One region of the Mesorhizobium sp. WSM4819 genome, then DNA from elsewhere that is predicted to be linked to it. Evidence: predicted binding sites of a transcription regulator. Region 1 holds the regulator's gene; each other region holds the start of a gene.

Region 1 (7,654 bases):
CCCACGCGCGCGCCATGTTGTGGTCGCCGATCACGCCGCAGACGAACATCGCCTTCGCCGACATTCTGGAACGCGAGTTCGGCATCCCGGCCATCATGGAGAACGACTGCAACATGATGGCCGTGGCGCTGCGCTGGCGCCATCCGGATCGCTACCGCGACGATTTCATCGCCATCCTGCTCTCGCACGGCATCGGTATGGGGCTGGTGCTGAAGGGCGAGCTGTTCACCGGCACCCACTCCTCAGGCGGCGAATTCGGCCACATGATCCATCGGCCGGGCGGCGCGCTTTGCCGCTGCGGGCGGCGCGGCTGCGTCGAGGCTTATGCCGGCAACTACGCCATCTGGCGCAACGCAAGGCTGTTGAGCGAGAACGCCGAGCCGGTCGCCGATGTCAGCGACGCCGACATGCGGGCCTTGGCGGCCCGGGCGCGCGAGATGGACGGACCGGAGCGCGAAGCCTACCGCAAGGCCGGCGAGGCGCTCGGCTTCGGGCTCGGCAGCCTGTTTGCGCTGATCGATCCTGCGCCGGTGGCCATGGTCGGCGCGAGCGCTGCCGCCTTCGACCTGATCGAGCCGGCCCTGCGCGCGGCCATCGCCCAGACCGCCGGCGGCCAGCATTCGGGTTCGATTTCCTTCGACACCGAGCCGAATGAGTTGCCGCTGATCCGCGAAGGCTGCGCCATGCGGGCGCTGAGCTTCGTCGATCAGGAGATTTTCGCGCCGAGCATCCAGGCACGAGCCGGCTCGGTCGGAAAGAACGTGGCTTGAATCCGAAGGCAGGGATTCCCGGGTCGCGACTTGGGGTGTGTTGAGATTCAGGTCAGGCCGAGTCGAGAATGGTGGGTTCCGAGAACCGGAGCGGAGCGTACTCTGGGGTACGCCGGAAGCGCAGGTATCAGCTAGTCTTCCCTGATCGCATAGCCGGCGCCACGGATGGTGCGGATGACATCGGGCATGCGACCATTGTTGACCGCCTTGCGCAACCGGCCGACATGGACGTCCACGGTGCGCTCGTCGATGTAGATCGTCTCGCCCCAGACATTGTCGAGCAACTGGCTGCGCGAGAAGACCCGACCCGGGTGCCGCATCATGAATTCGAGCAGCCGGAATTCGGTCGGCCCGAGCCGGATCTCGCTCTTCTTGCGATAGACCCGGTGCGATTCACGATCGAGCATGATGTCGCCGACCTTGAGCACGCTGGACAGCACTTCCGGCTTGGCGCGGCGCAGCAGCGCCTTGACCCTGGCCATGAATTCCGGTGTCGAGAACGGCTTGACCAGATAGTCGTCGGCTCCGGTCGAAAGGCCGCGCACCCGGTCGCTCTCCTCGCCGCGCGCGGTCAGCATGATGATCGGCAGCCGCTCGGTTTCGGGGCGCACCCGAAGCCGCCGGCAAAGCTCGATGCCGGAAACCGCCGGCACCATCCAGTCGAGCACCAAAAGATCGGGCACGTTTTCCTGCAGCCGGATTTCGGCCTCGTCGCCGCGCGTCACCACCTCGACCTGATAGCCTTCGGATTCCAGATTATAACGGAGGAGGACGCCCAGCGGCTCTTCATCCTCCACCACCATGATGCGCGGCGCGATCATCGGCCGGTCACTCCTGTCATGTCGCCGGCGCCGACATCGTCGTTTCGTCGAGCTTCGGGCGATCCGCCGGCAATTGCTGCCCGGTCACGACAAAGTAGGCGTTTTCGGCGATGTTGGTGACGTGATCGCCGATACGCTCGAGATTCTTGGCGCAGAACAGAAGGTGCGTGCAGGCGGTGATGTTGCGCGGATCCTCCATCATGTAGGTCAGGAGCTCGCGAAAAACCGCCGTGTATTTCACGTCGATCTTCTGGTCGTCGGCGCGCAGTTCCTTCAACGCGCCGGCATCGCGCGACACATAGTGCTCGACCACGCCGCGCAGCTGCACAAGAACGAGATCCGCCATCGCGTCAATACCGTGCGACAGATTATGCGGCGTCGCGCTCTGCCCGACTGCGCTGACCCGCTTGGCTATGTTCTTGGCCAGGTCGCCGATGCGCTCGAGATCGCCGGCCATGCGGATTGCGCCAACCACGGCGCGCAGATCCTGCGCCATCGGCTGCCGCTTGGCGATCAGCGTGATGGCGCTGTCGTCGAGCTCGCGCTGCCGCGCATCCATGATGGCGTCGTCCGAGACGACGCGCTGCGCCATCGCATTGTCCGACGCAAGCAGCGCGCGGATCGAGGCTGCGACCATTGCGGCGGCAAGCTCGTCCATGTCGCGGATCAGCCTGTCGATGTGCTCCAGTTCCTCGTCGAAAGATGCGACGGTGTGTTCACCCATGGTGCTGTCCTCGTGTTCGAAATTCGCCGGACCGCTCAGCCGAACCGGCCGGTGATATAGTCCTGGGTGCGCTTGTCGTCCGGGTTGGTGAACATCTTGTCGGTCGCGCCCTCCTCGACCAGATAGCCGAGATGGAACATCGCCGTGCGTTGCGACACGCGCGCCGCCTGCTGCATCGAATGGGTGACGATGACGATCGTATAGTTCTGGCGCAGTTCGTCGATCAGTTCCTCGACGCGGGCGGTGGCGATCGGATCGAGCGCCGAACAGGGCTCGTCCATCAGGATCACTTCCGGCGACACGGCGATGGCGCGCGCGATGCACAGGCGCTGCTGCTGTCCGCCGGACAGGCCGGTACCCGACTCGAGCAGGCGATCCTTGACCTCGTTGAACAGGCCGGCCTTCTTCAGGCTCGATTCGACGATGCCGTCCAACTCGGCTTTGGTCCTGGCAAGGCCGTGAATGCGCGGACCGTAGGCGACGTTTTCGTAGATCGACTTCGGAAACGGGTTCGGCTTCTGGAATACCATGCCGACGCGAGCTCGCAACTCGACGACATCGATTTTCGGATCGTAGACGTCCTCGCCGTCCAGCGTGATCTTGCCGCTCACCCGCGCGATATCGATGGTGTCATTCATTCGGTTCAGGCAACGCAGGAACGTCGACTTGCCGCAGCCCGATGGGCCGATCAACGCCGTCACCTGATGCTCGCGGACATCGAGATCGACGTCGAACAGTGCTCGCTTCTCGCCGTAGTGAACGGAGACCTTTTCGCCCTTCATCTTGATCGAAGGGGCGTTGGTTGTGCTGCTCAGTTTCTGCTCGACGCCGGCTTCCGTCATGATGTTCATATCCTCTACTCCTTACCAGCGCCGCTCGAAGCGCCTGCGCAGTATCACCGCGATGGCATTCATGATGACCAAAAACACCAGCAAAATCAAAATCGCCGCCGAAGTCTTCTGCTGGAACCCCGCTTCCGGGAAATCCGCCCACATGAATATCTGCACCGGCAGGATCGTTGCGGGATCGGTGAAGCCGCCGGGAATGTCGACGATGAAGGCGACCATGCCGATCATCAGCAACGGCGCGGTTTCGCCGAGCGCATGCGCCATTCCGAGGATGGTGCCGGTCATGATGCCCGGCATCGCCAACGGCAGGACGTGATGGAATACGGTCTGGACCTTGGACGCTCCGATGCCAAGCGCCGCCTCGCGGATCGACGGCGGCACGGCGCGCAGCGAAGCGCGCGAGGCGATAATGATGATCGGCAGGGTCATCAGCGCCAGCACCATGCCGCCGACCACCGGGGCTGAGCGCGGCATGCCGAAGAAATTCAGGAATACGGCAAGTCCAAGCAGGCCGAAGACGATCGAAGGCACCGCCGCCAGATTGTTGATATTCACTTCGATCATCGTCGTCAGCCGGTTCTTGGGCGCAAATTCCTCAAGATAGATCGCCGCTGAAACGCCGATCGGGAAGGCGATGGCGAGGGTTACGATCATGGTCAGGAACGATCCGACGACCGCGCCCCAGACACCGGCCAATTCCGGCTCGCGGCTTGCGCCGGTGAAGAAGAAGATCGAGTTGAACCGGCTTTCGATCAGGCCGGCGCTCTTCAGCGTGTCGAGCCAGACGATCACCTTGTCCGAAATCTTTCGCGATGCTTCCGGCGTCTCGATGACGCGCAGGAATGCCTGGCCGCTCGCGGCGGGCGCCGTGCTGTCCAGCGCCTCGATCACCGTGCCTTTTGCGATCACCGTGCCGTTGGCCGCAGGCGACAGCGAGGTCAGCTTGACCGTGCCGCCATTGAACGCGACCAGCAGCGACGACGCGCCGCTCGTCAGCGTAAACATGCCGTTTTCGCCCTCGGTCGCACCATGGCCGCGCGCCAGCGCCAGCATGGCATCGTCGCCGAAGGTCAGATCGATGTCGCCGCTGGTTCCCGAAGGCGTGACGCTTGTCGAAATCGCTTCGTCCGAACCGACGTCGGCAAGCAAACCCTTGAGATAGAGGTCGGCAAAATCGTCAAGTGGAACCGCATAGTCCACCGTTCCTCCGAGCATCCCCGGATCAGCCGCAATATCCTTGCGCAGGAACACGCCTGTGCCGGTGGAAATCAGCCCGCGCAGCAGGCGCTTGTCCTGGCGGCTCTTCACATCCGGAAATTTTGCCGTAAGCGCTTCCTGAGCGATGGCGTCGTAGTTCACTTCATCGAGTTTCGCCGGGTCGACCTTGGCCGCTGAAAGATCGATCGGCAGCGTCACATAGTTCTGCCGCAGCGCCGGAATCGCCTGCGTGACGATCGTCGACAGGAGCAGCACAAGGAACAAGCCGGCCAACGCGACAGCTGCAGCGCCAAGCCATTTGAACCATTTTTCCGTGCGGTAGCGGCCCTTCAGCCGCGCCTTCGCGGCATCGTCGGTATGAACGCTGACCGGCCGTCCGACGGCGCCGAATGACGAGATCGCATCAGTCATATTGCTCTCGGTATATCTGGACGACGCGCAAAGCGACGATGTTGAGGGTAAGCGTGATGCAGAACAGCACCAGGCCGAGTGCGAAAGCTGCAAGCGTCTTGGCGCTGTCGAACTCCTGGTCGCCCACCAGCAGCGTCACGATCTGCACGGTCACGGTGGTGACCGCTTCGAGCGGGTTTGCCGTGAGGTTTGCCGCCAGCCCCGCCGCCATGACCACGATCATCGTTTCGCCGATTGCGCGGCTGACGGCAAGCAGCATCGCCGAAACGATGCCCGGAAGGGCAGCGGGAAGGACCACCTTGCGGATGGTTTCCGACTTGGTCGCGCCGAGGCCGGCAGAACCGTCTCTCAGGGATTGCGGAACGGCGTTGATCACATCGTCGGAAAGCGAGGAAACGAAGGGAATGATCATGATACCCATGACCACGCCTGCGGCGAGCGCGGATTCAGATGCGACGTTGAGGCCCAGGCTTTCGCCGATACCGCGGAAGTAGGGCGCAACCGTCAGCGCGGCGAAGAAGCCGTAGACGACGGTCGGAATGCCGGCGAGGATTTCCAGAACCGGCTTTGCGACCGCGCGGACGCTTTTGGAGGCGTAATCCGAAAGGTAGATCGCAGCCATCAGCCCGATAGGCGCAGCCACCAGCATGGCGATGAAGGTGATGAGCAACGTGCCGGCAAAGAGCGGCACCATGCCAAAAATGTCCTCGTTGACCGCCCCGGCCTCGGCTCCCGCGCCGGTGAAGGCGCTCTGCGGCGACCAATGCGTGCCGAACAGGAACTTGTAGAACGGCACCTGTTGGAAGAACCGCAGCGACTCGAAGATAAGCGACAGGACGATGCCGATCGTCGTCAGGATCGCGACCACCGAACAGGCGATCAAGAATGCGCGAAGAACGCGCTCGACCACGTGGCGCGCCCGGTAGGCCTGTGCGATGCGTGAATAGGCCCAGTAAAATCCGGACGCGGAAAGCACGAGTGCGACGGTCCAGATGATCCAGGTGCTGGTCGCATGGACCGATTTGTAGAGGGCGGCGGCCGCCTCTTTCGTGGGGTCGGCGAAGCCGACAAGCCCGCCAAAGGCCATCGCGCGAGCGTCTCGGATGAAAGCTTCGACCTGCGGGACGCCCATTCCCGACAACTCGGAGGCGAAGCGGTCGGCAATGATCGACGATTCAATTCCCGGCGTCACCAGCGACCACAACACGATCGCAAGCAGCGCGGGACCGGCAGCAAAAAGCGCCAGAAACATGCCATGCTGGCCAGGCAGCGAATGCAGTCGCGCGACGTCGCCATTGACGCTGGCAATAGCGCGGGTCCGGCCGAGCCAATAGGCAGCAGCGGCCAGAACCACCAGAAGAACAACGAGATAACCGACCATGATTCGGGACGTCCCCTCGACCGCCGGTCATTCACCGGCTCAAAGCACGGGACCTAAGATCCCGCGCTTTGTGCTTTAGGATATGAGGGGTCAGAGCGGTAGGCTCGGACCCCGAAACATCAGGAGCCCATGCCCTTCAGGGCCTTGGCGTTGTCGGCCGACTTGGCGCGCTCGGCGTCCGGCAGCGGGATCAGGCCCTTGTCGGCCAGATAACCATCAGGACCCCATGCAGCATCCGAGGTGTACTCGGCGATGAACTCCTGCATGCCGGGGATGACACCGACATGCTCTTTTTTGGCATAGACAAAGAGCGAGCGGGAAACGCCGTAATCGCCGGATGCGATGTTCTCGAAAGTCGGCTCGACGCCGTCGACCTTGTGGCCCTGCAGCTTGTCGGCGTTCTGGTCAAGGAACGAGAAGCCAAAGACGCCAAAGGCATTGGGGTTGGCTTCCAGCTTCTGGACGATCAGATTGTCGTTTTCGCCGGCTTCGACAAAAGCGCCGTCTTCGCGGATCTCGCCGCAGCCCTTTTCATTAGCCGCCTTCACTTCTTCCTGGCAGGCCGCATCCATGACGAGTTCGACGAACGCATCGCGCGTGCCGGATGTCGGCGGCGGGCCAAGCACCTCGATCTTTGTCGCGGGAAGCGATGCATCGACATCCGACCAGTTCTTGTAGGGGTTGGGGACGACCTTGCCGTCAACAGCGACGTTCTTGGCGAGCGCCTTGAAAACCTGTTCCTTGGTCAGATCGACGACAGTCCCTGCCTTCGAGTTGGCCAGTACGATGCCGTCGAAGCCGACCTTGATTTCGACCGGCGTCACGCCGTTTGCCTTGCAGGTTTTAAGCTCGCTGTCCTTGATGGCGCGCGAGGCATTGGTGAAGTCGGCGGTATTTTCGCCGACGCCCTGGCAAAACAGCTTCATGCCGCCGCCGGTGCCAGTCGACTCGACGACCGGGGTCTTGATCTTTCCGCTCTGGCCGAGCTTTTCAGCGACAGCCGTCGTGAAGGGGAACACTGTGGACGAACCAACGATTTGAATCTGGTCGCGCGCGGCGGCATAACCAGCCGACGCGGCGAGCGCAAGCGCCGCGGCCGACGCCGTAAGGAGGAATTTCTTCATGTGGCCTGCTCCTGTTCGGAAAAATGGTCTCTCGGCGCCATTCCTTCGGCGCCCGCTGAGGCCATAGCCCCCGATTATTACAGTCACATGACAGTTTGATGTCAGCCCGGTAACCGCCGCACAGCCCTGTCAAAAGGAAGGGCCGCGGGTCTCGCCGGTACAGCCGTGGTTTGCCGCTGGAATCAGCAGCTTGCGCGAATTGCGGCCGGCATTTGCCTGGACGGGCGAACAATTGGCGCCGAAAAAGAAAATCCGGGCGGGAGCGCGTTGCATGCGGCCAAGGAGGTCATGGCCGTGCCATCGCCGAAGCAGGTCCGTTGGGGTAAATCTGACCCTGCTTCTTGCCGGCGGTCGCTG
Region 2 (7,654 bases), on a different contig from region 1:
CCCGGCCGCCTTGATCCGGGAGTGCGTGATGCCTATCTCAGGCGCATCACGCAAATCGAGCGCGTTTCGACGCATGCGCCCCGGAGGGCGGCATCGCCGCGCCCCGGAGCTTTGTCATGTTGGAAACCCGTCAATTGGCTGAACATCAACCCAAACTCGGCGAATTCGGCTACGCCGGCGACGATCATGTCGTGCCCTTCGAGGTCGGCCCGCTCGACGTGCGCGGCCGCACCGTCCAGCTCGGGCCGATGCTCGACGCGATCCTCAGCCGTCATGACTATCCCGAGCCGGTCGCCCGCCTGCTGGCGGAAGCCTGCGTGCTGACGGTGCTGCTCGGCACCTCGCTCAAGTTCGAAGGCAAGTTTATCCTGCAGACCCGCACCGACGGGCCGGTCGACATGCTGGTGGCGGATTTTTCCACGCCGCATGCGCTGCGCGCCTATGCCCGCTTCGACGCCGACCGGCTGGAGGCACTGATTTCTGCCGGCGAGACCTCGCAGCGGACGCTGCTCGGCAGCGGTGTGCTGGCGCTGACTATCGACCAGGGCGCCCACACGCAGCGCTATCAGGGCATCGTCCAACTCGACGGCGAGACGCTGGAGGAGGCCGCCCGCACCTATTTCCGGCAGTCGGAGCAGATCCCGACCGATCTCAGGCTTTCGGTGGCCAAGCTGTTGACGCCCGGCATCGGCGGTGCCCGCGAGCAATGGCGCGCCGGTGGCATCCTGGCACAGTTCCTGCCGCAATCGGCGGAGCGCATGCGCGTGCCCGACCTTCCGGGTGGCGACGGCGATCCGCGCGAGGAGATCCATGATCCGGCCGACAATTCCTGGCAGGAACTGCTGGCGTTGCTTGGCACCATCGAGCCGACGGAACTGATCGACCCGACGATCGGCGCCGAGCGGTTGCTTTACCGGCTGTTCCACGAGCACGGCGTGCGCGTCTTCGGCGGCGTGCCGGTAGCCGACCAGTGCTCATGCTCCAGGGAGAAGATCCGCGGCATTCTTGGAGGCTTCTCCGCCGACGAGATCAGGGACAGCACCGAGGATGGCGGCATTCACGTCGCCTGCGAATTCTGCTCGAAGCAATATGACTTCGACCCGGCGGAATTTGCTGCGGCTCAATAGCCGGCGTCAGTGCTGCCTCGGTGCCTTCGCAGAGCTTGGTTTCTCGCCCCTCGCCCTGGGGCGAGAAGCCCAAGTGAGCCTCAGTTCACCGTCCGCCGCGTGCCCGGCAGGTCGAGCGAAAAGGCGGGGATGGCGACGTCGAACGTCTCACCCCGCTTATTGCGCATCGTGTAGTGGCCGACCATGATGCCGGATGGCGTCGAGAGTGGGCAGCCAGACGTATACTGATAACTATCGCCGGGATTGAGTTCAGGCTGGTCGCCGACAACGCCGGCGCCGCGCACCTCTTCGACCCGGCCGGTGCCGTCGGTGATCTGCCAATAGCGCGACAGAAGCTGCACGAATTCATCCGACTGGTTGTCGATGGTCACCTGGTAGCCCCAGACATAGCGGTTCTCCGACGGGTCGGAGCGATCTTCCAGATAGAACGGCCTGACCTGCACTTCGATGTCGCGCGTGACGGCGCTGTACATAAATCACTCCACACTATGCAGACGGAACATTCGACCCTCTCCGCAGTTCGGTCAACGGGGTGCGTCCCCTCGGTGTCTGCCATCGTTGCCCGAATTTGTTAAGCGCAGGTGCCGAACAACAATGTCATTTAAGTGACACGTGACAATGATGGTGTGCAGGGCCGGGGATGGTGTGCAGGGCCGGGCGACTCAGCATTCTGTCGAACTGTTGAAAACGGCTTCATGCGGCCGGTTTTTTCTGGAGCGACCAGATATTGATGGAATTGACAGTCACAGCCGCCTTGCTTTCCATAGCTCTGCTTGTTGTCAATCTCGCCAGCATCCTGCTCGCTTCGTTGAAGCTGAAGCGGCCTGGCAGGATCACGCCGCCAGCCGTCGAGGCGCCGCCGGTGTCGATCGTCGTGCCGTCGCGCGGCGTCGAGCCGTTTACCGAGGAGACGCTCGAGCGCGCCTTCTCGCTCGATTGGCCGCACTATGAGCTCATTTTCTGCGTCGCCCATGCCGACGACCCGGTGGTCGGGCCGATCACCGATGCGATAGCCCGCTTTCCGGCCGTGCCGGCCCGGCTGCTGGTCGGCGACGACCGCATCAGCGGCAATCCGAAACTCAACAATTGCGTGAAGGCCTGGGAGGCCGCGCGCCACCACTGGGTCATCCTTGCCGATTCCAACGTCCTGATGCCGAGGGACTATGTCCAGCATCTGATGACGGCATGGCGGCAGGACACCGGCCTCGTCTGCTCGACGCCGATCGCCTCGCGGCCGGACGGGTTCTGGGCGGAGGTCGAATGCGCTTTCCTCAACACGCTGCAGGCGCGCTGGCAATATACCGGCGAGGCGCTCGGCCTCGGTTTCGCCCAGGGCAAGAGCATGCTGTGGAACAAGCCATTGCTCGACGCCAATGGCGGCATCCGTGCGCTTGCCGCCGAGATTGCCGAGGATGCCGCCGCGACCAAGCTGGTCAACGGGCTCGGACTGCGCGTCAATCTCGTTGCCGCGCCCTTCGAACAGCCGCTCGGCTTGCGCACATTTGGCGAAATCTGGTCGCGCCAGGCCCGCTGGGCACGCCTCCGTCGCGTCACCTTCCCACTGTTTTTCGCGCCCGAGATCCTGATCGGAGCGGCGCCGCCGCTGGTGCTTGCGCTGGTTGCGGCAGCAGGCGCCGGTTTCAGCCTGCCGGCTACCGCCATCGCCGTGCTGATAGTCGCCTATCTGCCGGAATGCGCTCTCGCCTCGGCCAAGGGCTGGCACCTGTCGCTGCGCATGATGCCGGCGATGGTTGCGCGGGACGTGATGCTTCCCGCCATCTGGGTGCGCGGCTGGCTCAGCGGTGCCGTCGACTGGCGCGGCAACACGATGACCATCCAAACCAGCGCCGTTGCGGAATTGGAAGAGACGCCGTCGGGCGCCTGACCCCGCCTGCTTTGCAGATCAGAGCGCAGCAGTTCGGCGCGTATCCCTACCTGGCGGCTTTCAAGGCCTGCTCGATGTCTTCGAGCAGGTCGTCAGTGTCCTCCAGTCCGACGGACAGCCTGAGCGTGCCTGGCCCGATGCCAAGTTCGGCCCGCGCCTCGTCGCTCAGATTCTTGTGTGTCGTCGTCGCCGGATGGGTGATCAGGCTCTTGGCGTCACCGAGATTGTTGGAGATCAGCACGACATCGAGCGCGTTCTGGAAGGCGAAGGCCGCCTGCTTGCCTCCCTTGACGTCGAGGCAGATCAGCGTCGAGCCGCCCGACATCTGCTTCTTGACGATCGCCGCCTGCGGGTGATCGGCGCGGCCGGGATAGATGACGCGGACAATTTCCGATCGCTCGGCGAGGAAGTCCGCGATCCGGCCGGCACTTTCCGTCTGCTGGCGCACGCGCAGCGGCAGCGTCTCCAAGCCCTTCAGCAGCGTCCAGGCATTGAAGGGCGAGAGGCTGGGACCGGTGTGGCGGAAGTAGTCGTGCAAATTCTCGTCGATCCACTTCTTGTCCGACAGGATGATGCCGCCGAGGCAGCGCCCCTGACCGTCGATGTGCTTGGTCGCCGAATACACGACGATATGGGCGCCGAGTTGCAACGGCTTCTGCTGCAAGGGCGTGGCAAAAACGTTGTCGACGATCAGCCGCGCGCCGATCGAATCGGCAAGCGAGGCCACGGCTGCGATGTCGACGACCTCCAGCGTTGGATTGGTCGGGCTTTCAAGGAAGAACAACTTGGTGTTGGGCCTGACCGCCTTTTCCCAATTGGCGATGTCGGTGCCGTCGACCAGCGTCGCCTCGATGCCGTATTTCGGCGCCAGCGTCTCGACCACCCAGCGACAGGAGCCGAACAGCGCGCGCGCCGCCACGATGTGGTCGCCGGCCCGGGCACTGCACAGCAACGCCGCCGTCACCGCCGCCATGCCGGATGCGGTGGCGCGGGCATCTTCGGCACCTTCCAGCGCACACATGCGCTTCTCGAACATGTCGACCGTCGGATTGGCATAGCGCGAATAGATGAAGCCCGGTTCCTCGCCCTTGAAGCGGGCTTCCGCCGCCTGCGCCGTGTCGTAGACATAGCCTTGCGTGAGATACATCGCCTCGGAGGTTTCGCCGAAGCCGGAACGCAGCGTTCCTGCATGCACGAGGGCGGTCTGAGGCTTCCAGTTGCGCGTTTTGCTCGTCATCACCTTGTTCCAAACACAAAAAATGGTCCAAACACAAAAAAACCGGCCGCGAAAGTCGCAACCGGTCGTACGGCCTTTCGGCCCGACGGTCCTTTAGCGACTTGTTTAACGTGGCTGCAAGCCGACCGGCCAAATCACCACGGGATAACGATCCTTTAGACCTGCACCGCGCTTGCGTCAATTGCCGGCATGATTAAGAGGTTTGTACCAGCGGGTTCCACGGCAAGAACCTGCGACAAGACGAGACCACGCCCGGCCTTCGAGCGGAGCCAGCTTTGCGGCAGACAGGCATTCTTCCGGATCAGGATATTTCCGTGCTGTACCAGTCGGGCGCGCTGAAGTCGCCGCGCGCGCTCGACGCCGACCAGGTCCAGCCGGCCAGCCTGGACCTCAGGCTTGGCGACAAGGCCTGGCGGGTGCGCGCCTCCTTCCTGCCCGGCCCCAACCACAGGGTTGCTGAAAAACTCGACCGCCTGAAGCTGCACGAAATCAATCTCACCGATGGTGCGGTGCTGGAGACGGGCTGCGTCTATATCGTGCCGCTGCTCGAGAGCCTAGCGCTTCCGGCAAACATTTCCGCCTCGGCCAACCCAAAAAGCTCGACCGGGCGGCTCGACATCTTCACCCGGGTGATGACCGATCGCGGCCACGAGTTCGACAAGATCGCTGCCGGCTACAACGGCCCGCTCTATCTCGAAGTCAGCCCGCGCACCTTTCCGATCATCGTCCGCGCCGGCTCGCGGCTGTCGCAGATACGGTTCCGCACCGGCAATGCGCTTTTGTCGGAAAGCGAGCTGCACGAATTGCACCGTGCCGAGACGCTCGTCGCCACCGAGCCGCCGAACATTTCCGGCGGCGGCATCGCACTGTCGATCGACCTCGATGGCGACAAGGACGGGCTGGTCGGCTACCGCGGCAAGCACCACACCGGCCTGGTCGATGTCGACAAGCGCGCCGCGCAGGATGTCGTCGATTTCTGGGACCCGCTCTACAAGAGCGGCGCCGGCGAACTGGTGCTCGATCCGGACGAATTTTATATCCTCGTCAGCCAGGAAGCGGTGCATGTGCCGCCGCTCTATGCCGCCGAGATGACGCCCTTCGATCCGCTGGTCGGCGAATTCCGCGTCCACTATGCCGGTTTCTTCGATCCGGGTTTCGGCCATTCGGCCTCGGGCGGCACCGGCAGCCGGGCCGTGCTCGAAGTGCGCAGCCACGAAGTGCCGTTCATCCTCGACCACGGCCAGATCGTCGGACGGCTGGTCTACGAGCACATGCTGAAGCGGCCGCAGGCGCTCTACGGCACAGATCTCGGCTCGAACTATCAGGCGCAGGGCCTGAAACTGTCCAAGCATTTTCGCGCCGCGCGCTGATCGCCCGCTAAGATCAGACCATGCTTGCCTGACCTTACGGGTCGTGCTTGGCTGTCTTAGCCGTCAATACGGTTGGAACAAGGGGAACAAAAAATGCAGATTTCAAGATGGATCGCATCGGCAGCAACAGCCGTCATGCTGGCGATGTCAGTCGGGTCGCTGTCGGCGCAAGCACAGGAAAAGTTGAAGATCGCCACTGAAGGCGCCTATCCGCCGTTCAACACCATCACCGCGGATGGCAAGCTCGTCGGCTTCGACATCGACATCACCAATGCGCTTTGCGCTCAGATGAAGGTCGAATGCGAACTTGTCACGCAGGACTGGGACGGCATGATCCCGGCGCTCCAGGCCAAAAAATTCGACGCCATCATCGCGTCCATGAGCATTACCGAGGAGCGCAAGAAGCAGGTCTCCTTCACCAACAAATACTATACGACGCCGCTTTCGCTGGTGGCCTTGAAGGACAGCGATATTGCCTCGACCGAACCGGCGGCACTCGCCGGCAAGACAGTCGGCGCCCAGGCTTCGACCACCCAGGCCGACTATGCCCAGGATGTCTATGGCAAGGCCGGCGCCGAGGCGAAGCTCTATCCAACCCAGGAGGAGGCGGTCGCCGACCTGATGAACGGCCGTCTCGATGCCGTCCTTTCAGACAAATTCGTGCTGATGGACTGGATGAAGAAGTCGAGCGACGACTGCTGCAAGATGGTCGGCGACGTCAAGGGCACGGAGACCGAAGCCGGTATCGCCGTGCGCCAGGAAGACAATGCGCTGCGCGAAAAGCTCAACGCCGCAATCGACGCGATCGTCGCCGACGGCACCTACAAGAAGATCCAGGCCAAATATTTCGACTTCGATATTTATTGAGGCGTTGAAGCTGCGCGTTCTTCCTTCTCCCCTTGTGGGGGAAGGTGGCCGAGCGAAGCTCGGTCGGATGAGGGGTGTTCCAGGGAACACCAACGTCTCATTCCTTCCAGCACCCCTCATCCGTCTCGGCGCTGCGCGCCAACCTTCTCCTTCTCCCACAAGAAGGGGAGAAGGAGAAGGTTGGCGCCTAAAGCGCCTTCACCGCGACCTTCACCGGCTGCTCGATTTCCAGCGGGTTGCGCAGCGGCAGGCCGAAATCCTTGGCCTCGATTTCGAAGACATCGCCGGCCTCGGTCCTGACGCCGTCGGCGAAGGACAGTGTCGCGGTGCCGAACATGTGCACATGCACGTCGCCCGGCTGGCGGAAGGCCGAATATTTGAAGTGGTGATGTTCGAGGTTGGCTATGGTGTGCGACATGTTCGCCTCGCCCGACAGGAAAGGTTTTTCCCACAGCAGCTGGCCGTCGCGGAGGATGCGCGAGATACCCCTGACGTCGGACGGCAGGTCGCCGATCAGGATCTCCGGTCCGAACGAAGCGTTGCGCAGCTTGGAATGCGCGAGGAAAAGATAGTTCACGCGCTCGGTGACGTGATCGGAAAACTCGTTTGACAGCGTGAAGCCGACGCGGAACGGGACGCCGTCGTCGCCGATGACATAGATGCCGGCGACTTCCGGCTCCTCGCCGGCATCCTCGGCGAAGGCGGGCGACAGAAGTGCCGCACCGGGCGCCACTGCCATGGTGCCGTTGCCCTTGTAGAACCATTCCGGCTGCACGCCGGTCTGGCCCGTGGCCGGCTTGCCGCCCTCCAGCCCCATGCGGAACATCTTCATCGAATCGGTGAGCTGCTCCTCGCCGTCGCTGCTGAGCTTCTTGTGCATGGAATCGCGGGTCGCGGCGGAGCCGAGATGTGTCAGCCCGGTGCCGGTGAGGTGGAGATGCGCCGGGTCGGGATGGTTGATCGGCGACAACAGCCGCCCCTTCTTGTAGGCGGCATCGAGGTCGATTGCTTCACCAAAACCCTTGCGCTCGATGAGGGCGACAAGCCCGGTGCCGGTGCGCGCGGCCTCCATCGCCAGCGAATAGACGCTGCGGGCGCCGTTGATGATTCTGGTCTTGCCGCCGTTGCGGGCGATGACGCGGATGGTCTCCGCCTCGTCGAGGATCTG
Region 3 (7,654 bases), on a different contig from region 1:
CGGCCATCGACAGGCCGGAGCGGCGGCGACTGGCCAAGCCGGCGGCACGCAATCGCGACCTGCCGGTCCGGCCAAAGCGCCGGCAAAAGTGGCCATCGTCTGACTGACCGTCGTTTGGCGGAAGCCGAATCCGGCCGCCTCAGGAGCGCGGGCGCTTCAGCGCCGAGGCCGCAACCGCCAGCCAGCCGGCGATGAGCAAGGTGCCGCCGATCGGCGCCGACATCGAAAAAAGCCGCGAGCCGAGGAAGTCGCGGGCAAGCAGATCGCCGCAGAACAAGACGAGCCCGACGAGAAGAATAAGGCTTGCGGTTCGCATGATCCGGTTTGCGCCGACGAGGCCGACGGCAAGGAAGACCGGTGCATGCATGAGCAGGAAGGACGCGACCGTGCCGACGAAAGCGCCGCCCAGATGTGCCGCCGCGGCAGAAAGCGCCACACCGGCCGCGCCGCACAGGCCGCCGGCGAAAACGAGGATGCGGCCGATGCCGCTTGCTGGGTGGTCGGTTGTGCTCATTTCTTGGACTCCGTGAAGTGGCCCGCAAACGGTGTCAGGATTTGCCCGCCTGCACCAGCATGTCGCGTGCGCGGCGCGACTGGACCAGCCAATTATACGCCGCTCCACCCGCCATCAGCGCGGATGTGCCGAGAAACACCGCGCGCATGCCGAAATGACCGCCGACGAAGCCGCCGAGCAGCGGCCCGGCAACCTGTCCGACATACTGCGCCGAGATCGACAGACCGAGCACATTGCCGCCGACGCCGTCCGGAACATTATGGCGGATGACGCTGGTGATGCATGGCAGGAGGCCGCCAAGCGCCAGTCCCATCAGGAAACGCAGGCCGACGAGCTGCCAGCCCTGGGTGACGAAAGCCTGCGGGATCAGCAGCAGCGCCGAAACGGCCAGCGCCGCAACGATGACGTTCCAGTGGCCAACGCGGTCGGCGAGCTTGCCGAGACGCGAGGCCGACAGGATGGCCCCAAGTGCCGCCGCCGACATGACCACGCCGGACATCAGCGTGACCCGGCTTTGGTCCTCGATGATCTGCTGCACATAGACCGCGATGATCGGCTCGATCGACATGGTGGCGAAGCTCAGCAGCATGCCGGTCACCAGCATCGCGACGACCGGGCGCTTGTCCGGGATTTGCGACCATCCGCCTTTCAGATTCTCAGTCGATGCCGATTTGTCGGCTGCCGGGCGAGGGTCCTCCTTGATGAGAAAAGTAGTTGCCAGGAACGCCAGGAAAATGACGCCGCCGGCGAGCAGGAAGGTGGCGCGGATGCCGATCAAGGGCGGCAGCGCGCCGCCGAGCAAGGGACCGACGAGAGCGCCGCCGGTGATGCCGGCCGACAGCACGCCGAGCGCCCAGCCCGACCGTTCCTTCGGCGTATGCATGGCGACGAGAATGGTCGAGCCCGAGGAATAGCCACCGGCGAAACCAATCAGCAGGCGTAGCAGCACCAATTGCCAGACGGTTTCCACCATGCCGGTCAGCGACATGCAGACGGCCATGCCGAAACTGGCGCGCACCAGCATCAGCTTGCGGCCGTAGCGGTCGCCAAGCCGTCCCCACAGCGGCGCGACCAGCGCGGCGGCGAAGAAGGTCGCGCCATAGGCGATGCCGGACCACTGCACAACAGCCGCGTGGCCCTCGGCGCCCAGCTGCTCGACGTAAAGCGGCAGGAAGGGCAACAGCAGAGTCATGGCGACAAGCGTGCTGAACGAGCCGGCAAAGCACACGGCGAGATTGCGGCGCCAATGGATATTGTGGGCGCCTTGGGTGGCAGGGTCTTGCGGCATGTCTGTCCTGTCCGGCAGCCTCTCGACGGCATCATTGCACAAGAACTGGCGCGGCCTGCCTGCCAGGGGATTAGCAGCTTCGCGGCGTGATTGCGGTGGCAACCACTTTCGCGCTCGCTTCGCGAGCGGCGATGGCGTAAGAGCGGCGATGGAAAACAACCGATTTGAAACACCCGTGACCGTCAAGGGCGCGGCGGGAACCACTCAGCTCTTGCGCACAGCCCGCGAGGCTTCCGACTACCTCCTCAACAACTGGCCCGGCAAGCGCAGTCCAAAGCATCGCGAAGCGCTGCAGGCCTGCCATGATGCGCTGGCCGGCGACAAACCGGCAATGATCGCAAGGCGTGCCTTCATCGCCGCCGCCCGCGAAGTGAACGTTTTCGTCAGCGACAAGGCGCCGGTCTGAAGACGCAGCGAAATCTGATCTGATCCGCCTCGCGGGCCGGGTGCGCTTTTACTAAGGGGCAATCGCTTCAGCTTGCGCTGCCCCTCTTGCCCTGCCCGTCCTCCGCAGCAGCTGCGGAGGGTGGACCGGGCATTTCTCACCGGACGGGAGAAAGCGGCCTGCACCAAGGGTTTCGCCAATCTCCGGCGTTGCAGAAAGCGCGCCAAAGTTGCGGCCAGTTCCCTTCTCGCCGTCACTATGAAGCGATTGCCCTGCAGTTTACTCTGCGGTTTCCGTTTCGGTCTCGGACGTGGTCTCGTCTTCCGGCTTCGAACGTTCCTTGGCTGCAACCTTGGCCGCTTGCTTTTCCGCCTTCTTGGCAGCCTTCTGCCGGTCGCGTTCCTTGCGTTCCTGGCCGTAATTCGGTGCTCGCGCCATATCTCTTCCTTTCACAATCCCAAAGGTTCTTAGCCCTGCCTAGGAGCATTGGGCTACAAACACAACACCGCAAAGAGCGATCGGCTCCATGGACAGCCAGGCAGGCCGGCTGAACACGGTTCCGTGGCTTGCAAGATAGCCGGCACAATGGTGTAGGAGGGACCGGGGGCAAATCACAAGCCGATTTTTCACCAAGTGACCGATGGCCACCCTTCAAAGAAACGCACAGAAGCTATTCTACTATGCGCGCAATGCCGTGCGCGATATCGCACCGCAGGCGCTGTTCCGCCGCAGGCTCGCCGGGTTGCTCGATCAGGCCAGGCTTTCGGACGGATCGGTCCGGGCGCGTCTCAACTGCTACAACAGATTGCAGGACGCTTTCGCGCCGAGCGGCGGGGCCGTGCCGGTCAGCCGGCTACCGAGAGGCCGGAGCATGTATTACTACGATCTGAAGGAATTTACCCGCTACTTCGATCCCGATTTGCGCATCGATCTCGAATTCGGCGACGTCGTCGACGTGCCTGCGATACCGTCGATCGTCAAGGATCGGCCGATCGCCGGCGACAACAGCAACGGGGTGCTGTTCAAGCTCAACAAGTTCCGCCACTTTCACATGCCCGCCGACGATGTAGCCTTCGCGGACAAGCTTCCGGTTGCGGTGTGGCGCGGCGAGCTCAACAACCCGATAAGGACCTTGCTTCTGGAGGTTGCGCGCGATCTGCCCTTTTGCGATGTCGGAACGCCCAAACCGACGGCAGCGCCGGAATATCGCAAGTCTTATCTGAGCATCGACCAGCAGCGGCGCTGTCGCTACATCATTTCGCTCGAAGGCAACGATGTGGCGACCAACTTGAAATGGGTCATGAGTTCGAATTCGCTGTGCCTGATGCCACCGCCGACATATGAGACATGGTTCGCCGAAAGCGAACTCGTGGCTGGTGTTCACTATGTGCCGCTCGAACCCGATTTCACGGATCTTGCCGAGCGGGTGCAATATCTCGAACGGCATCCGACTGAGGCCGAACGCATCGTTGCCGCCGCCAACGCCTATTGCCGCAAGTTCGCCGACGAGCGGGCCGAGCAGGCGATCTGCTTGCTCGTGCTCTACAAATATTTCGTGCTCAGCGGCCAGATCGAGCCTGATCCCGAGGTCTGGCGTTTTATTTCAGGCTAAGCCCGCGGCGACTTCGAGCTGATCCGGATCGTTGTCAGATGTCCTCCCGGTCAAGAACCAGATCGGCCGGACCAAACCGGTCTTTTGCCGTGAATTGCTGGTGCCAATAGGGGTAGAGAACGGGCGGGCGGCTCACAGCGTCGAGGCGTGCGCGCTCATCGCTGGTCAGCACCAGGCCGGCTGCGGCGATATTGTCCTTGAACTGCACTTCGGTCCGTCCGCCGATCACCAGCGAACTGACCGCGGGCCGGCCGAGCAGCCAGGCAAGCGCCACCTGCGCCGCCGAAACGCCATGGTTCTCGCCAATATGGGAAAGCACGTCTACGATCCGCCACAGCCGGTCCTCGTCGCGGATCGGCGGTTCGGTCCAGCCGCTGATCTGGCGGGCGGTGGCCTGGTCGCGGTGGTATTTGCCGGACAGCAGTCCACCGGCGAGCGGGCTCCATACCAGCACGCCAAGCCCCTGGTCGACCGAGATCGGCAGCAGTTCATATTCGGCTTCGCGCGCTTCCAGCGTGTAGTGGATTTGCTGGGTGACGAAGCGCGGCTGGTGCTGGCGGTCGCTGATCCCCAGCGCCTTCATCACTTGCCAGCCGGAATAGTTGGAGCAGCCGACATAGCGGATCTTGCCCTGGCTGACGAGCGTGTCGAGCGCGGCGATGGTCTCTTCGAGCGGCGTCGTGCCGTCCCATTCGTGCAGGAAATAGATGTCGATGACGTCGGTCCTGAGGCGCTTCAGGCTCTTCTCGCACTCGCGGATCAGATGATAGCGCGACAGGCCCTCATCGTTGGGACCGTCGCCGATCCGCATGCGCGCCTTGGAGGCGATCAGCACATCGCCCTTGCGTTTGCCGCCGAGCGCTTCGCCGATGATCTCTTCCGAAAGCCCGTTCGAATAGACATTGGCGGTGTCGATGAGATTGATGCCGGCATCGATGCAGAGGTCGATCATCCGGCGTGCCTCGTCGAGATCGGTCTTGCCGACCGCCGAAAATGCGCCAGCGCCGCCAAAAGTCATGGTGCCCATGGTCAGCGTCGAAACCTTCAGCCCGGAACGGCCGAGTGTGCGGTATTCCATGTCAGATCCTCGCGATTGCGTTGAAAAGGGTGCTTTGAAGGTTGCTCGGGGAAACCTGGCATTTGTAGGACAATTCGAGCCGCTTGTCGTGCGTGCCAGGCAGGCTGATCGATCACATCTCGCGGAGTTGGGCGACCGGCGTGCGGGCCGGCTGCAATAAAACCGTCATTGCCGGCCTATATGCAAGTCGGCTCAAGGTGTCCGATCTCGGCCGGCAGGCCGAGGCCGACGCGGGCGTGCACGCGGAGCAGCATAAATGACCGAAGCAAAACAGAATTCTCCCGCCAGGGACTGGCTGGAAGCGGAACTCGCCGACACGCTCGACGAGGACTACGAGCTGGAGATGTCGGAACCGGCGCTGTCGCTGGAAATCGCCAGGATCTACAAGAACGCGCATCCGCCCTCGATGGATCGCCCGCAATATTTTCGCGACCTGATCACGCTGCAATCCGAATTGATCAAGCTGCAGTCCTGGGTGGCTTACACCAGGAAGAAGCTGGTGGTGGTTTTCGAGGGCCGCGATTCGGCCGGCAAGGGGGGCGTCATCAAGCGCATCACCCAGCGGCTCAATCCGCGCATCTGCCGCGTCGTCGCACTTCCTGCGCCGACCGAGCGCGAGAAATCGCAATGGTATTTTCAGCGCTACGTGCCGCATCTGCCGGCAGGCGGCGAGATCGTGCTGTTCGACCGCTCCTGGTATAACCGCTCCGGCGTCGAACGTGTGATGGGCTTCGCCGAGCCGGACCAGGTCGAGGAGTTTTTTCGCGACGTGCCGGAGTTCGAGCGCATGCTGGTCCGCTCCGGCATCACCCTGGTCAAATACTGGTTCTCCATCACCGACGAGGAGCAGCAGATGCGCTTTCAGATGCGCATCCATGATCCGATGAAGCAGTGGAAGCTGTCGCCGATGGACCTGCAGTCGCGCGTGCGCTGGGAACAGTATACCAAGGCCAAGGAAGAGACCTTCGCCCGCACCAACATTCCCGAAGCCCCCTGGTTCATCGTCGAGGGCAACGACAAGAAGCGGGCGCGGCTGAACTGCATCGATCATCTCCTCAAGCAAATGCCTTATGAGGAAGTGCCGCACGAAGAGATCACGCTGCCCGATCGCGTCTTCAATCCAGAATACGAGCGCCAGGTGCTACCGCGCGAGCTGTATGTTCCGGAGAAGTATTGAGGAGCGCGCCTCTTCCTTCTCCCCTTGTGGGAGAAGGTGGATCGGCGCGCAGCGCCGAGACGGAAGAGGGGTGTTGGAAGAAATGAGGCGCTGGTGATCCTGGCGCTGTGCGCCCGATTTGAACGTAGGTGTGCGCCAAGCTGGAACACCCTGCCATGAACTAACCTCAAACTTTGTTTCATTTCAATTAGATAGCGGCTTGGGCCAAGGGCTCGATTTTAACGGAGAAACCAAGCTTTTCGAGGTACTTGACGTGGCGGGCGGCGGATCGCTTGACGTTGATTTTGTCGAGATAGGTCTCGCCGAGATCGCGGAAGGGTGAGCCGCGCAGCACGTGATAGACGGCCAGCAGGAGCTTGTGGGCGAGGGCAAGCGCGGCCTTGCCGCCGCCACGGCGGGCCTTGAGCTTGTGGTATTTGGCCTTGTAATAGCTGCCGGTCTTCTTTGAGGCGCTGATGGCGGCATTGCACAGGGCGGTCTTGAGATGGCGATTGCCCTTGCGCGCTTTGGTCGGCTTGCTCTTGCCGGCGCTCTGATGGTTGCCCGGACAGACGCCGGCCCAGGCGGCAAGATGAGCAGCGGTCGGGAACATCGAGACGTCGATGCCGATCTCGGCGATCACGCTGATGGCCACCACGCGGTCGATGCCAGGCACACGCAGCAAGGCCGCCATGTGCTCGGCATAGGGATCGAGGCGGCGATCGATCTCGACGTCAAGCGCGGCGATGTCGGCCTCGGCCCTCTCGACCCGCTGCAGCTGGCATTCCAGCATCAGGCGCTGATGACCTTCGAGCCGCACATCGAGGGCCTTAACAAGGGCTGCATACTTCTTGCGCGCTGTGCCGCGGGCGAGCGCTGCCATTTGCTGCGGCGTATGGGTGCCGGCAATCAGCGCCCGCACGATGGCCCGGCCGCTGACACCGAACACGTCACTGAGCACGCCGGCCAGCTTGATGCCGGCGCCTTCCAGCAGCTTGATCAGCCGCTGCCGCTCCGACGCCTGGGTCTCGACGAGGCTGCGCCGATAGCGCGTGAGCTCGCGCAGCTCGCGGAACGGCCTGTCCGGCACGAAGCTGTTGCGCACCAGGCCCAGGCGGACCAGATGGGCAAGCCACTCGGCATCCTTCACGTCGGTCTTGCGGCCGGGCACGTTCTTAATGTGGCTGGCGTTCACCACGATCGGCGCGACCGCCTCGCTCGCCTCCAGCGCGGCAAAGACCGGCATCCAGTAGACCCCGCTCCCCTCCATGCACGCATGGGTGACTTCTTCTGCCTTCAGCCATGCTACAAGCGACTGCAGTTTCTCACGCGTCGTGCCAAAGGTCCTGATCGTCTTGCCGGGGCGGCTTCTGCTCCCCCGGTTGCTCTTGCCGCCCAACACGCAGGCCACGATCGTGCCCTGGTGCACATCAAGACCCGCGCAACAGTCGATGACAACGTCCACCATGCTTCCTCTCCTCAGTTCGGGTGGACGGGCGAGCTGCGCTGCGACGGGAAAGCAGAGCCTGCCATACGTGCTCGCCGGGTTCCCGGCGGCGACAATCGATGATACCTAAAAGCAGCGCGGGCCAGTCTCATCGCGTGCTCGCTAGCAACAATG
Region 4 (7,654 bases), on a different contig from region 1:
TGCGCATCGCCCTGCCGCTCTATCAGACCCTGTTCACGATCCTCGTAGCCTATGCGCTGATGTTCCTGCCGCGCGCCCTGATCAGCCTGCGGGCGTCGATCGCGCAGGCGCCGGTCGAGCTCGAACGCGCCGCCGCCAGTCTCGGCCGGCCACCGCTCAGGGCGCTGTGGTCGACGACGATCCGCCTGTCGGCGCCGGGTGCCGCGGCGGGCATGGCGCTGGTGGCGCTCGGCATCATGAACGAATTGACCGCCACGCAGATGCTGGCGCCTAACGGCACCCGCACGCTGGCGATGGCGTTCTGGGCCCACAGCGGCGAGATTGACTATGCGTCCGCCGCACCTTACGCGCTCATCATGGTGGCGATGTCGCTGCCGCTGACCTGGCTGCTCTACGTCCAGTCGAAGCGGATGGCCGGGCGATGAGCTTCCTCGAACTCACCGATGTGCACAAGCACTACGGCCCGGTGGCCGCACTGGCCGGCGTCGACCTCAGCGTGGCCAGCGGCAGCCGCACGGCGATCGTCGGGCCGTCCGGCTGCGGCAAGACGACCTTGCTGCGGTTGATCGCCGGCTTCGAAGTGCCGGACCAGGGTCGCATCGTGCTCGACGGCGAGGTGCTGGCCAATGGCGGCGCCGCGGTGCCGGCATATCGGCGCGGCATCGGCGTGGTGGCGCAGGACGGCGCCCTGTTCCCGCATCTGAGCATCGCCGCCAATATCGGTTTCGGCATGCGGCATCACCAGGACAAGCGCAGCGAGCGTATCACCGAGCTCGCCTATATCGTCGGGCTCGACAAGGCGATCCTGAAACGGCGGCCGCACGAGCTCTCAGGCGGTCAGCAGCAGCGTGTGGCGCTGGCCCGGGCCATGGCCATGAAGCCGCGGCTGATGCTGCTCGACGAGCCGTTCTCGGCGCTTGACACCGGCCTGCGCGCATCGATGCGCAAGGCGGTGGCCGAGCTTCTGGAGGCCGCCGGCATCACCACGATCCTGGTCACGCACGACCAGGCCGAGGCGCTGTCCTTTGCCAGCCAGGTCGCGGTGATGCGCGAAGGCAAATTCTCGCAGGTCGGCACGCCGCGCGAGCTTTATCTCAAGCCGAAGGACCGGATGGTCGCCGAATTCCTCGGCGACGCCATCATCCTGCCGGCCAAGATCGCGGACGGCTTCGCCAGCTCGCCGCTCGGCCGCATCGCCGTCGACAGCACCGAGCGGCGCGATCTCGCCCGCATCATGCTGCGGCCGGAACAGGTGCTGTTGAAACGAACATCGCGCGAAGGCATGTCGGGCACGCCGGACATGCTGTTCGGCGAAGTGACGGAATCCGAATTCGCCGGCTCGACGTGCACCATCGCGGTGCGGCTCTTGAACAGTCCCGATCCGCCGGACGCAGCCGCGATCGGCAACACGCCACTGGTCCTGCGCAAGCCAGGCATGGACACACCGGTGGTTGGCGAGATCGTCCGACTGACGGTGTCGGGCAAGGCGCATGTGTTTGCCTGAACGCTCGGGTAGCGCGCCGATCAGGCCGACAGGCCGGCTTCAATCGACCCGCTTGCCGGCCTGATCGAACCAGTGCAGCTTTTCGGCAATGGCCACGACACGCAACTGCTCGCCGGGCGCTGCGGTGGCGCGCCCTGAGACGCGCACGATGATACGGCTGCCGGCTGCGGCGCAGTGAAGAAAGCTTTCGGCCCCGACCGGCTCGACCGCTTCGACTGTCGCCGGCAGGACGAGCGCACCGGGCAGCGCCTCCGCATCGAAGGTGACGTCGGCATCTTCAGGGCGAAACCCCAGCGTCACGGCTTGTGTTCCGGGAGCCGCAAAGCCGATCGCGGTGCCGTCAGCCAGCATCGGGCCTGAGGAACTTCCGGTCAGCGCCAGAAGATTCATCGGCGGCGCGCCGATGAAGGAAGCGACGAAGATCGACGCCGGCTTTTCGTAGATGTCGAGCGGCGCGCCCGTTTGCTCGACCAGCCCGGCGTTCATGACAACAAGGATGTCGGCCAGCGTCATCGCCTCGAGCTGGTCGTGAGTGACATAGACCGAGGTGACGCCGAGCGTGCGCTGCAAGTTCTTGATCTCGACCCGCATCTGCCCGCGCAATTTGGCATCGAGATTGCTGAGCGGCTCGTCGAACAGGAAGACCTTCGGATTGCGCACGATGGCGCGGCCCATGGCGACACGCTGGCGTTGACCGCCGGAAAGCTCGCGCGGCCGCCGGTCGAGCAGCGCCGAAAGCTCCAGCACCTTGGCGGTCGAACGCACCCTGCTGTCGATCTCGTCCTTCGGCGTGCCGCGATTGCGCAGGCCATAGGCCATGTTGTCATAAACTTTCATATGCGGGTAAAGCGCGTAGTTCTGGAACACCATGGCGATGTCGCGCTCGGTCGGGCCGATGGCGTTGACCACCTTGCCGTCGATGGCGACTGTGCCGGCGGAAATGGTCTCCAAACCGGCGATCATCCTCAGCAGCGTCGACTTGCCGCAACCGGAGGGACCGACCAGCACGCAAAGCTCCTTGTCGGGAATGGCGATGGAGACCCCCTTCACGGCTTCGACGCCGCTGGGATAGACCTTCTTCACGTCCTTCAGATCGACGGTCGCCATCAGCTTCTCACTTTTCGGATTCGACCAGGCCGCGCACGAACCAGCGTTGCATCAGCACCACCACCAGGATCGGCGGCACGATGGCCAGCATCGCCGTGACCATGACCAGGTGCCATTCGGTATCGGCATCGGCGAAGGAAACCATCTTTCTCAACGCGATGACGATGGTGTTCATGTCGTTGCTGTTGGTGACCAGCAGCGGCCAAAGATACTGCGTCCAGCCGTAGATGAAGAGGATCACGAACAGCGCCGCGATGTTGGTGCGCGACAATGGCAACAGAATATCGAAGAAGAAGCGCCATGGCCCGGCGCCGTCGACGCGCGCCGCCTCGACCAATTCGCCCGGTATGGTCATGAAGAACTGGCGGAACAGCAGCGTCGCGGTGGCCGAGGCGATCAGCGGGATGATCAGGCCGGCATAGGTGTCGATCATGCCGAGATCGACCATCACCTTGTAGGTCGGCAGGATGCGCACCTCGACGGGAAGCATCAAGGTGATGAAGATCAGCCAGAAGAAGGTCATGCGCAGGGGAAAGCGGAAGAACACGATCGCATAGGCCGACAGGATCGAGATGCAGATCTTTCCCACCGCAACACCGAGCGCCATGATCGTGGTGTTGAGGAGCAGTTGGCCGACGCTGACACCGCCGATGCGGCCAATGCCGCCGAACAGCGCCTCGCTGTAGTTGTTCCAGAGCTGGCCGCCGGGCAAAAGCGGCAGCGGCGGCCTGAGGATGGTTTGCAGCGTGTGTGTCGAGGCGACGAACGTGTAGTAGATCGGGAAAGCCACGATCAATATACCGAGGATCAGCACGGCATGGGCGATGAAGGTGCGGAGCGGGGACTGGCCGATCATCGCTGCCCTCAGCCGTAGTGGACTTTGCGTTCCACGTAGCGGAACTGGATGGCGGTGAGCGCAATGACGATCGCCATCAGGATGACCGACTGCGCCGCCGAGTCGCCCAGGATCAGATTGACGAAACCATCATTGTAGACCTTGTAGACCAGGGTCTCGGTCGCCTTGCCCGGCCCGCCGCCGGTGACGGCATGAACGATGCCGAACGTGTCGAACAGGGCATAGACGGTGTTGACGACCAGCAGGAAAAAGGTGGTCGGCGCGAGCAGCGGGAAGACGATGGTCCAGAAGCGCTTAGTCTCGCCGGCGCCGTCCATGGCCGCCGCCTCGATCAGCGTTTTCGGCACTGCCTGCAGACCGGCTACGAAGAACAGGAAATTGTAGCTGATCTGCTTCCAGGCAGCCGCCGACACCAGCAGGATCATGGCGTGGGTTCCGTTGAGCAGCGGATCCCATGCGATGCCGAGGCTTCTCAGCAAATACGCCAACGAGCCGATCGAAGGATTGAACAGAAACAGCCACAGCATGCCGGCAATCGCCGGCGCCACGGCATAAGGCCATATCAACAGCGTGCGGTAGAGGCCTTTGCCGCGCACCGCCTTCTCGGCCATGACCGCAAGCAAAAGCGCCACGCACATCGCGACGATCGCGGTCGCAAGCGAGAACACCACGGTGACCTTGATCGAATTGAGGTAGGCCGGATCGGCCAGCACCTTGCGGAAATTGGCAAACCAGACGAACCTGGTCCTCAGCCCGAACGGATCCTGCCTGAGCATCGACTGGTAAAGCGCCTGACCAGCCGGCCAGTAGAAGAAAACCAGTGTTATGGCGAGTTGCGGCGCCACCAGCAGGTAGGGCAGGATCTTGTTGGGAAAGACGACGCGGGGAGACAGGCTGATTTCCTTCGCTATCTCGGGGACGCCCACGCGAACTCGCGTGGGCGATATTCAAACAGACACCAACCGAGATAATCCCGTCAGTTCTCCAGCGCTTCCTTGATTGCGGCGTTGCCGCGCGTGACCGCGTTGTCAAGCGCCTGCTGAGCGGTTTGCTGGCCGGCCAGCATCTTCTCGAACTCCTCGTTCTGGATATCGCGCACTTGCGGCAGGTTCGGCAGGCGCACGCCCTTCGAGTTGTCGGTCGGCGCCTTGCCCGTCATTTGCAGGATGGGTGTCTCACGGCCGGGGTTCTTGTCATAGAAGCCCGATTTCTTGGTCGCCTCGTAGGCAGCGAGCGTCACCGGCAGGTATCCCGACTTCTGGTGCAGATAGTCCTGCACATCGGTCTTGGACAAATAGGCGAAGAACGCCGCAACGCCCTTGTATTGCTCGTCCGACTTGGCGCCGAACACCCACAGGCTGGCGCCGCCCGGCGTGGTGTTCTGCGGCGCGCCCTTGGCGTCGCTGTCGTAGGGAAGCTGGCCGATGCCATAGTTCATGCCGGACTTGACGATGTCGCCGAGGCCGCCCGACGATTCGGTGAAGATGCCGCATTCGCCGGCAAGGAAGATCTGCTTGGCTTCGGAGGTGCGCCCGCCATATTTGAAGGTGCCGTCCTTGGCGAGGTCTGCGAGCGCCTGGAAGTGGTTGACGAAAATCGGCGCGTTGATCTTGAGTTCGACATCACCGCCGGCCAGACCGTTCTGCTGGGTCGCCCACGACACATCATTCCACGCCGCGAAATTCTCCAGATGGATCCAGGTCAGCCAGGTCGAGGTATAGCCACAAGGGGCGGCGCCGCTCGTCTTGATCTTCTTGGCGGCTTCCCACACCTCATTCCAGGTCTTGGGCGGATTGTTCACGTCGAGGCCGGCCTTCTGGAAGATATCCTTGTTGTAGTAGAGGATCGGCGAGGAGGAGTTGTAGGGGAAGGACAGCATGGTGCCGTCCGGCTTCGAATAATAGCCGACGATACCGGGCAGATACTGGCTCTTGTCGAAGGTCATACCGGCACCGGTCATCACCTCGGCAACCGGCTTGATCGCACCCTCGGCCGCCATCATCACGCCGGTGCCGACGTCGAACACCTGGAGGATGTCGGGCGCCTGTCCGGCGCGGAAAGCGGCGATGCCGGCGTTCAGCGTCTCCGGATAGGTGCCCTTGAACACCGGAACCAGTTCATAGTCGCTCTGGCTGGCGTTGAAATCCTTGGAGATCTTGCCGACGACCTCGGCGTTGGCGCCGGTCATGGCGTGCCACCAGCTGATCTGCGTGACGGCGAAGGCGGAGGTGGTGGAAAGCAGGGTCAAGGTGGCGGCGACACCGGCCGCGAAGCCGAAGAACTTCATGTTTCATCTCCCGTTTGTCATTGGCGAAAGGGGCACTCTCGCAAAGCCAATATGTGCCGCCCATGACAATTGGACAACGGTTTTGTTGCAGGCCGATGAACTTGATTTCCACTTAAAGTGGCGTGCGCTTCCGAATAGGAGCCGATGGAAAGGAATTGCCAAGCCGGCTCACCAATCGAACAACGACGACGGCCGGCAATCGCCGGCGCCTCCTAAGGGCGCTCTATTGCGCGACATGCATTAGTCAGACTTGCCGAGCGCCGTCTCGACCAGCCGCTTGGCGTCCGGGCTCGACCATTCTGCCGGGCCGTTCATGTGGGCAATCAGGCAGCCTTCACCGTCGATCAGCATGGTGACCGGCAGGCCGAGCGCCAGGCCGCGTGTCTTGAGATCGTTGAACAGCGCCATCGTCGAATCGCGGTAGTAGCCGAGCGCCTTGACGCCGGTCTCCTCGAGGAACTTCTTCGGCTTGCTGTCGTCGCCGGCATCGACATTGACCGCGACGACCTCGAAGGCATCGCTGCCCATTTCGTTCTGCAGCGCGTCGAGTGCCGGCATTTCGGCGCGGCAGGGCGCGCACCATGTCGCCCACAGATTGAGCAGCACCGTCTTGCCGGCATGGTCGGCGAGCGTCATCGGCTTGCCGTCGGGGCTGTTGAAGGCAAGGCCCTTCAGCGATTGCGGCGGATCGGCCGGCAAAAGTGCGGCAACCTGACCGGTGGCAGCCGCCGCGACCGCCTTGGCGCGGTCGGCCTTGGCGGCGCAGGCGACATCGTCCTTGCTGTCGCCAACCGCGACTTGAGCGGGGGCGTTGTTGCCAGAACCGCTTTCGCTGACATATACCGCGACCGCGCCGGCAAGCACGCCTGCCACCAAAGCGGCGAGGATGAGGCGCGGGGCCGGGAAAAATCGATTGCCGTCTGCCATTTTTTAAAACTGCTCCGGAGCACGGGTTATAGCGATGAGCGACAAGAAGGCCAGCAACCAGATGTGGGGCGGACGTTTTGCCTCGGGTCCGGCCGCGATCATGGAAGCGATCAACGCGTCGATCTCGTTCGACCGCAAACTCTACGCGCAGGATATCAGAGGCTCGATCGCCCACAGCGAGATGCTGGCGCAAACCGGCATTATTTCGACGGCCGACCAAGAAAAAATCGCTCACGGGCTGAACACGATCCTGGCAGAGATCGAAGCCGGCACGTTCGAGTTCTCGACCAGGCTGGAAGACATCCACATGAATGTCGAGGCCCGCCTTGCCGAGCTGATCGGCCCGGCTGCCGGCCGCCTGCATACCGCCCGTTCGCGCAACGACCAGGTGGCGGTCGATCTCAGGCTATGGGTCAAGGACGAGTGCTTTCGCGTCGCCGAGGCGCTGAAGGGCCTGATCACTGCGTTCCTGGAGCGAGCCGAGGAGCATGCGGCAACGGTGATGCCGGGCTTCACCCACATGCAGGCGGCTCAGCCGGTAACCTTCGGCCATCACTGCATGGCCTATGTCGAGATGTTCTCGCGCGACCTGTCGCGTGTTCGCGACGCTATCGAACGGATGGACGAAAGCCCGCTCGGTGCGGCCGCGCTTGCCGGCACCAGCTTTCCGATCGACCGGCACCAGACGGCCAGGGCGCTCGGCTTCCGTGAGCCGATGCGCAATTCCCTCGACAGCGTTTCGGACCGCGATTTCGCGCTCGAGTTTTTGGGGCTGGCGGCGATCTGCGCGACGCATCTGTCGCGGCTAGCCGAAGAAATCATCATCTGGTCGACGCCGCAATTCGGCTTCGTCAGGCTGTCGGACTCATTCTCCACCGGCTCCTCGATCATGCCGCAGAAAAAGAACCCCGACGCCGCCGAGCTGGTGCGCGGCAAGACCGGCCGCGTCACCGGCCATCTGGTCGGCCTGCTG

Evidence for each region. Region 1 encodes PhoB, which activates phosphate uptake and scavenging genes when phosphate is short. Its sites were predicted from a motif close to TGTCATNNANCTGTCAT; they were not measured.
Region 2: the regulator PhoB is predicted to act here: its motif matches at 1,723-1,739, upstream of AC0L18_RS02370 (ceramide glucosyltransferase).
Region 3: the regulator PhoB is predicted to act here: its motif matches at 5,030-5,046, upstream of ppk2 (polyphosphate kinase 2).
Region 4: the regulator PhoB is predicted to act here: its motif matches at 5,817-5,833, upstream of ugpB (sn-glycerol-3-phosphate ABC transporter substrate-binding protein UgpB).

What each region holds. Positions count from the first base shown of each region.
Region 1 is NZ_JBVVQO010000035.1:57,711-65,364, reverse strand. It holds gene AC0L18_RS25580 (ROK family protein) at 1-770, shown strand, start outside; gene phoB (phosphate regulon transcriptional regulator PhoB) at 902-1,591, opposite strand; gene phoU (phosphate signaling complex protein PhoU) at 1,608-2,315, opposite strand; gene pstB (phosphate ABC transporter ATP-binding protein PstB) at 2,351-3,166, opposite strand; gene pstA (phosphate ABC transporter permease PstA) at 3,179-4,792, opposite strand; gene pstC (phosphate ABC transporter permease subunit PstC) at 4,785-6,173, opposite strand; gene AC0L18_RS25550 (PstS family phosphate ABC transporter substrate-binding protein) at 6,293-7,297, opposite strand.
Region 2 is NZ_JBVVQO010000002.1:49,052-56,705, reverse strand. It holds gene AC0L18_RS02380 (Hsp33 family molecular chaperone) at 117-1,127, shown strand; gene apaG (Co2+/Mg2+ efflux protein ApaG) at 1,208-1,600, opposite strand; gene AC0L18_RS02370 (ceramide glucosyltransferase) at 1,858-3,012, shown strand; gene AC0L18_RS02365 (O-succinylhomoserine sulfhydrylase) at 3,059-4,249, opposite strand; SAM riboswitch at 4,323-4,400, opposite strand; gene AC0L18_RS02360 (2'-deoxycytidine 5'-triphosphate deaminase) at 4,525-5,619, shown strand; gene AC0L18_RS02355 (ABC transporter substrate-binding protein) at 5,713-6,486, shown strand; gene araD1 (AraD1 family protein) at 6,674-7,654, opposite strand, start outside.
Region 3 is NZ_JBVVQO010000018.1:44,074-51,727, forward strand. It holds gene AC0L18_RS17715 (hypothetical protein) at 1-107, shown strand, start outside; gene AC0L18_RS17720 (DUF423 domain-containing protein) at 140-514, opposite strand; gene AC0L18_RS17725 (multidrug efflux MFS transporter) at 549-1,802, opposite strand; gene AC0L18_RS17730 (DUF982 domain-containing protein) at 1,951-2,208, shown strand; gene AC0L18_RS17735 (hypothetical protein) at 2,467-2,625, opposite strand; gene AC0L18_RS17740 (glycosyl transferase family 90) at 2,828-3,799, shown strand; gene AC0L18_RS17745 (aldo/keto reductase) at 3,834-4,877, opposite strand; gene ppk2 (polyphosphate kinase 2) at 5,134-6,054, shown strand; gene AC0L18_RS17755 (IS110 family RNA-guided transposase) at 6,242-7,501, opposite strand.
Region 4 is NZ_JBVVQO010000049.1:37,446-45,099, forward strand. It holds gene AC0L18_RS29465 (ABC transporter permease) at 1-425, shown strand, start outside; gene AC0L18_RS29470 (ABC transporter ATP-binding protein) at 422-1,504, shown strand; gene AC0L18_RS29475 (sn-glycerol-3-phosphate import ATP-binding protein UgpC) at 1,544-2,611, opposite strand; gene ugpE (sn-glycerol-3-phosphate ABC transporter permease UgpE) at 2,619-3,467, opposite strand; gene ugpA (sn-glycerol-3-phosphate ABC transporter permease UgpA) at 3,476-4,360, opposite strand; gene ugpB (sn-glycerol-3-phosphate ABC transporter substrate-binding protein UgpB) at 4,444-5,754, opposite strand; gene tlpA (thiol:disulfide interchange protein TlpA) at 5,995-6,681, opposite strand; gene argH (argininosuccinate lyase) at 6,716-7,654, shown strand, end outside.